DNA from 2 places in the Mesorhizobium abyssinicae genome. Region 2 is predicted to be linked to the other one. Evidence: riboswitches for the same ligand, from Rfam matches in the RefSeq annotation. Region 2 holds a riboswitch; the other holds the start of a gene.
What was found. A riboswitch is a leader RNA that binds a small molecule or an ion and turns the genes downstream of it on or off. The one in region 2 is predicted to bind thiamine pyrophosphate.
Positions count from the first base shown of each region.

Region 1: it holds a riboswitch for thiamine pyrophosphate, as region 2 does, so the genes downstream of both, thiB (thiamine ABC transporter substrate binding subunit) here and thiC (phosphomethylpyrimidine synthase ThiC) in region 2, are expected to answer to the same signal.

Region 1 is NZ_JARAKC010000006.1:364,723-368,125, reverse strand. Features, by position in the region: gene PU724_RS16675 (ABC-F family ATP-binding cassette domain-containing protein) at 1-1,058, opposite strand, end outside; gene PU724_RS16670 (thiamine diphosphokinase) at 1,060-1,704, opposite strand; TPP riboswitch at 1,806-1,919, shown strand; gene thiB (thiamine ABC transporter substrate binding subunit) at 1,963-2,967, shown strand; gene thiP (thiamine/thiamine pyrophosphate ABC transporter permease) at 3,378-3,403, shown strand, end outside.
Region 2 is NZ_JARAKC010000004.1:25,781-29,183, reverse strand. Features, by position in the region: gene thiO (glycine oxidase ThiO) at 1-133, opposite strand, end outside; gene thiC (phosphomethylpyrimidine synthase ThiC) at 130-1,965, opposite strand; TPP riboswitch at 2,069-2,185, opposite strand; gene PU724_RS10515 (FkbM family methyltransferase) at 2,281-3,033, opposite strand; gene PU724_RS10510 (hypothetical protein) at 3,030-3,403, opposite strand, start outside.

The DNA of each region.
Region 1 (3,403 bases), on a different contig from region 2:
TTCTGGTCGAGCGTGGCGATCTCGAGATTGACGCCGAGCCGCACCGAACCGGCATCCGGCGCCAATTCGCCGGTCAGCATCTTCAAAAGCGTGGTCTTGCCGGCGCCGTTCGGCCCGACCAGGCCGACGCGGTCGCCGCGCTGGATGCGGGTGGAAAAACCCCTGACCACGGTGAGGTCGCCGAAGCTCTTTTCGATGCTCTTGGCCTCGATCACCAGCTTGCCGGACTCGGCGGCGTCGCTGGCCACCAGGGTGGCAGTGCCCTCGGCGCCGCGATGGCTGCGGAAACGCTGGCGCATGGTCTGCAACTCGCCGAGCCGTCGCATGTTGCGCTTGCGCCGTGCGGTCACGCCGTAGCGCAGCCAGTGCTCCTCGCGCACGATCTGGCGGCCGAGCTTGTGCTGCTCGCGCTCTTCCTCTTCCAGCACCTGGTCGCGCCATTCCTCGAAATGGCCAAAGCCCTTGTCCAGCCGCTTGGTCTGGCCGCGGTCGAGCCAGACGGTGGCGCGCGACACGCGCTCGAGGAAGCGGCGGTCGTGCGAGATCAGGATCACCGCCGAGGAGGTGCGGGCAAGCTCCTCCTCCAGCCATTCGATCACCGACAGGTCGAGATGGTTGGTCGGCTCGTCCAGCAGCAGAATGTCGGGCTCCGGCGCCATGACGCGGGCAAGGGCGGCGCGGCGCGCCTCGCCGCCGGACAGGTCGTTCGGCCGCTCCTCGCCGGTGAGGCCGAGATGCTCCATCAGATAGGTGGCGCGGTAGGGATCGTCGGCCGGCCCGAGCCCCGCCTCGACATAGGCGCGCACATTGGCGAAGCCATCCATGTCGGGCATTTGCGGCAGGTAGCGCACCGTCGCCGAAGGCTGGCGGAACACCTCGCCGTCCTGTGGCTCGATCATGCCGGCGGCGATCTTGAGCAGCGTCGACTTGCCGGAGCCGTTGCGGCCGACCAGCGCGATCTTGTCCCCGGCGGATGCGCTGAGTGCCGCCCCGTCGAGCAGCGGCGTGCCGCCGAAGGTCAGTCTTATCCCGTCGAGATTGAGAAGAGGCGGGGCCATGTCAGCTTTCAGGAAGAGGATAGGGGTGAGCGAGCAGCAGCGCGCGGCCGTGGCCGAGAGCGATCTCAAGCCGCCCCTTGACCTCGTTGGATATAGTCAGCGACGAGCCGAACGCCACCTCGACATGGTCGAGCGGCCATTTGGCGCCGGTGACGCTGAGGCCGGAAAGATCGGAAAAGCCGAGCACTGAAAACAGCGTGCCGTCGGCATAGTCGAAGCCGGCCTTGCCCGGCAGAAGGGGGATGCCCTCCTGCGCGCCGCTGGTCAAAAGCACGCTGATGCCGGCCTCGGCCAGGCGGACGGCGAGGGCCAGATGCAGGAAGGCGTGGTCGGCACGCTTGCCGCCGAAGGCGCCGGCCAGCACCAGGGCGGTGGCGCCGCGCTCGAGGGCGGCAGCGATCGCCAGCTCGCCGTCCGTCTTGTCCTTCTCGGCCGGAAACACCTGGCGCGGCACGGCGGCCAGATCATGCGGCAAGTCCGCCGGCACGGAATCGAAATCGCCGACCCAGAGCTCGGGCGTCAGGCCCAGCATGCGGGCATGGCCGATGCCGCCATCGGCGGCGATGACGCGCGCGCCGGCGAGCTGGCTCTCGAGCCTAGGCGTGCGGACGAGGTCGCCGCCAAGCAGGATGGTGAATGTGCCCATGGGCGTCGCCCTTATCAGCCTCGCCGGCGAAACGGAAGCGGCGCCTTGGAAACCCGGCAAACTTCCGCTTGCGCGGTGCCGTGGCCGGGCCTATGTGTCGAAACGCTCTAACGGGGTGCCGGACGCGGGTTTTCGCGGGCCGGCTGAGAGGCAATCGCCAACCCGCTGAACCTGATCCGGTTTGTACCGGCGGAGGGATTAGACGTTTCGGAACATCCGACGCCTCAATTCCTTTCAACACCAACGAAGGAGGCGCCGATGCGCACGCTCTTATCCCACCTTGTTCTGGCCACCGGCCTGGTTTCGCTTCTCGCGGGCCCTGCGGCCGCGAAGGACAAGCTCACCGTCTACACCTATGAAAGCTTCACCGCCGAGTGGGGGCCAGGCCCGGCGGTGAAGAAGGAATTCGAGGCCGAATGCGGCTGCGATCTCGAATTCGTCTCGGTCGCCGATGGCGTGGCGTTGCTCAACCGCGTCAAGCTGGAAGGCGCGGCGACCAAGGCCGACATCGTGCTCGGCCTCGACACCAACCTGACGGCGGAAGCCAAGGCGAGCGGCCTGTTCGCACCGCATGGCGGCGTGTCCGGCCTCAACGTCCCCGGCGACTGGAGCGACGACACGTTCGTGCCGTTCGACTACGGCTATTTCGCCGTCGTCTACGACACCGAAAAGCTGAAAGTCCCGCCGAAGAGCCTGAAGGAACTGGTCGAGGGCAGCGCCACTGACAAGATCGTCATCCAGGATCCGCGCACCTCGACGCCCGGCCTCGGCCTGCTGCTCTGGGTGAAGTCGGTCTATGGGGACAAGGCGCCGGAAGCCTGGGCCAAACTCAAGCCCAAGGTGCTGACGGTGACGCCGGGCTGGAGCGAGGCCTATGGCCTGTTCACCAAGGGCGAAGCGCCGATGGTGCTGTCCTACACGACCTCGCCGGCCTATCACATGGTCGCGGAAAACACCGAGCGCTACCAGGCGGCGTCCTTCGAGGAGGGCGAATATCTGCAGATCGAGGTTGCCGGCATCACCACGGCAGGGGCGAAGAATCCACTGGCCGAAAAATTCATCGCCTTCATGACCGGCCCGAAATTCCAGGATGTCATCCCCGAGACCAACTGGATGTTCCCGGCCGGCAAGACCGACAATCCGCTCAATCCGGCCTTCGACAAACTGGTCAAGCCGACCAAGACCTTGCTGTTCAGCGCCGAAGAGGTCGCCGCCAACCGCAAGGCCTGGGTGGATGAATGGCTGGCGGCGATGAGCAAGTAGGTTTTTCGATGCTTGCGCCAAGCCACCCCCGCAAGGGGGGACAGATCACACAATCTTCGGAAGGGAGCCTTTGCCGTTGAGGACAGGCGCCGGCTCGGATGACTTGGCATCCTTCCTCTCCCCCGTCGATCGGGGGAGAGGTGGCGAGCGAAGCTCGACGGAGTGGGGGTCGACCTTGGCGCGCATCAAGACGATGCTTGCACGCGATCCTCTTTCCTGTGTCCGCTGCGGCGGTTTCCAGGTGGTTCCCCCACTCCGTCGCCGCTTCGCGGCGCCACCTCTCCCCCCTCCGGAGGGAGAGGAAAGGAGCCTCCGCGGGGGAGATGGCCGGCAGGACAGAGGGGGGCGCGAAGGAACTCGACGTTCATTGAGTTCGGGCCAACCAGCCATCCGGAGACTGGTGGTGCAGCGTGCAGCTCGCGCCTCGCTCTGACCC
Region 2 (3,403 bases):
CGCCGGCGAACCACGACGCATTGCCGCCAAGGCCGTGCCTTGTCTCCGCAACCGTCACCGTCGCGCCGCGCGTGGCGAGCTCGAAGGCGGCAGTGAGGCCGGCGACGCCGGCCCCATTGACCAGCACCTTCATGACGGCTGGGCCGCCTTTGACATCAGCGGCGCGCCGATCTCGTCCGCCGGCACGTAGAGATCGCCGCCCTCACGGTATTTCGCCGCCATCGCCGCCATGCCTTCTTTCTGTGCCTCGGCCCGGATGTCGTGGGAAATGCGCATGGAGCAGAATTTCGGCCCGCACATCGAGCAGAAATGCGCCAGCTTGTGCGCCTCCTTGGGCAAGGTCTCGTCGTGGAAGGAGCGCGCCGTTTCGGGGTCGAGCGACAGGTTGAACTGGTCTTCCCAGCGGAACTCGAACCGCGCGCGGGAAAGCGCATCGTCCCTGACCTTCGCCGCAGGGTGGCCCTTGGCGAGATCCGCGGCATGGGCGGCGATCTTATAGGTGATCACGCCGGTCTTGACGTCATTGCGGTCGGGCAGGCCGAGATGTTCCTTCGGCGTGACGTAGCAGAGCATTGCCGTGCCGAACCAGCCGATCATGGCAGCACCTATGCCGGAGGTGATGTGATCGTAGCCCGGCGCGATGTCCGTGGTGAGCGGCCCCAGCGTATAGAACGGCGCCTCGCCGCAGACGGCGAGCTGCTTGTCCATGTTCTGCTTGATCTTGTGCATCGGCACATGACCGGGCCCCTCGATCATCACCTGGCAGTCCTTGGCCCAGGCGATCTGAGTCAGCTCGCCTAGCGTTTCCAGCTCGGCGAACTGCGCGGCGTCGTTGGCGTCGGCGATCGAGCCCGGACGAAGCCCGTCGCCGAGCGAGAAGGACACGTCGTAGGCACGGCAGATGTCGCAGATCTCGGCGAAGTGTTCGTAGAGGAAGCTCTCGCGGTGGTGGTGCAGGCACCATTTGGCCATGATCGAGCCGCCGCGCGAGACGATCCCGGTCACCCGGTCGACGGTCAGCGGGATATAGTGCAGCCGCACGCCGGCGTGGATGGTGAAATAGTCTACGCCCTGCTCGGCCTGCTCGATCAGCGTGTCGCGATAGACCTCCCAGGTCAGGTCCTCGGCGATGCCGCCGACCTTTTCCAGCGCCTGGTAAAGCGGCACCGTGCCGATCGGCACCGGCGCATTGCGCACGATCCATTCGCGGATGTTGTGGATGTTGCGGCCCGTCGACAGGTCCATCACCGTGTCGGCGCCCCAGCGGATCGCCCACACCATCTTCTCGACCTCTTCGGCCATCGACGAGGTGACGGCGGAGTTGCCGATATTGGCGTTAATCTTGACCAGGAAATTGCGGCCGATGATCATCGGCTCGCTCTCGGGATGATTGATGTTGGCGGGAATGATCGCCCGTCCGCGCGCCACTTCGTCGCGCACGAATTCCGGCGTCACGAAGTCGGGGATTGCCGCGCCGAAGGCTTCTCCGTCGCGCTCGAGATTGCCGCGCAGGGCCTCGCGGCCCAGATTCTCGCGGATCGCGACGAACTCCATTTCGGGCGTGATGATGCCGGCGCGCGCATAGGCAAGCTGGGTCACCGCCTTGCCGGCTTTCGCCCGCAGCGGACGATTGCGGATCGGAAATTCCGGCGTCAGGCGCTCGCCTGTCGCGAACCCGTTGTCTTCCGGACGCACATGGCGGCCGTCATAGGCTTCGACATCGCCGCGTGCTGTAACCCATTCCTGGCGAAGCCGGGCAAGGCCCTTTTCGATGTTGGTTTCGACAGCCGGGTCGGTATAGGCGCCGGATGGATCGTAAACGGTAACGGGCGGCTCGCCGGCCGTCGGATGGACGGAGATCTCGCGCATCGGCACTTTGATCTGGGGGTGGAGGCTGCCTTGCTTGTGGATCTTGCGCGAGGCGGGCAACGGCCCCGTCGACACGGTGGGGGTAAGGGCATTCATCTTGAGGCTCCTTTGCTCATGCATTGGAGACCCAGTTCTGTGCCGGAAGGATGAAAAGACGCTTTGGTCGCCCTGCCGAAACAGGACCTCGGGCATAGACTCCCGCAAAGCGCTTGCACCGTCCCTACGCCAGTATGAACTGGATCAGGTTCAACGGGTCACTGCGCCGCGAAAGCCAGCAGTATCTCAGCCCCTTGCCGGGACTCCCCTGGTGAATGCCTCAGGTTGGACGGGCCGGCGCCGCTTTGTCAAGCCGTGTTCGGCCGGCGCGGCGGCGGGAGAGACTTGCCCTTGTGGACGGGAGGTCGGCGAAACTCAGGCGAAAGCCCAGACGTCCTCGGCCTGGAAGCCGACCTGGTAGCCAGCGGTCTTCAGTTTGACCACCACCTGGCCGATCTCGGCCGCCGGCAGCGCGCCGACTTCGATCTTGATCATGCCGGGACGGTAGCGCTTGAGGTCGAGCTGCTCGAACACCATCCAGTCGGCGCCCTCGCAATCGACGAGGAAGGCGTCGATATAGGCAATGCCGTTGCGGTCGAGCAGCGTCTGCAGTGTCTCCGACGGCACCTCGATGTCCTTGAGGTGCGGCGCGAACTTGTTGAAGTTGGCGTCCGCCTCGCCCCAGGCGTTCTTGCCCGACATCAGATTGGTGTCGGTTACCGACGAGCAGCCGATGAACTCGATCGGCAGCGTGCCGTCTTCGAGCGCGGCGGCGTCAAATGTATGAACGGTGATCGTCCCCCTGGTCCGCGTCACCGCCACAGGCTCGATGATGAAGCGCCCGGTATCGGGATAGTTGGCGCGCAGGCGCTTCTGATTGTAGGGGATCGGTTCGACCAGCATCGCCCGCGCCCTTGGAATGCGGTGCAGCCAGGGCGTGACGTCGTCGAATAGGGCGCCGTCGCAGGCGCCGACATTGACCATCTGGAACGGCCTGCCGCCGAAGCGTGCCATCAGCGCCGCCCGGGCGAGGAACTTCGTGCCGCGCAGCGCCGGCCCGCGATCGAGCAGCCCGGCCGGAAGGCCGAACGAGAGCGCGATGCGCGCCAGGTTGGAAACGGAACTCATTGCGTGTCTCCGGGCTTGTCTCCGCCAACGACGTGCGGCGCGACGCGACGCTGGCCGGCCGAGGCCCATAGCGCCATCAGCGGGCCAGCAAGCAGCAGGAAGGGCGGCAGCAGGTTGGGGAAATAGATGCGTGTGTCGTGGATCGGGAACACCGTGAACTTGGCCAGAACGCCGAGCACCAGCGCCGCAAGCAGGATACCGGCGCGACGGTGGAGGCGGAAACCGGCGCGGCCAAGCGCGTACCATCCGGCCAGCGCCAGCACCGAGACGCCCACCCAACTGTTGGCGTTGATCGCACGCAGCAGCGAGGCGGCGAAGGCCTTGAGGTAGGCCGCGAGCGAGAATGGCGGCTCGAAGCCGTCCATGTTGT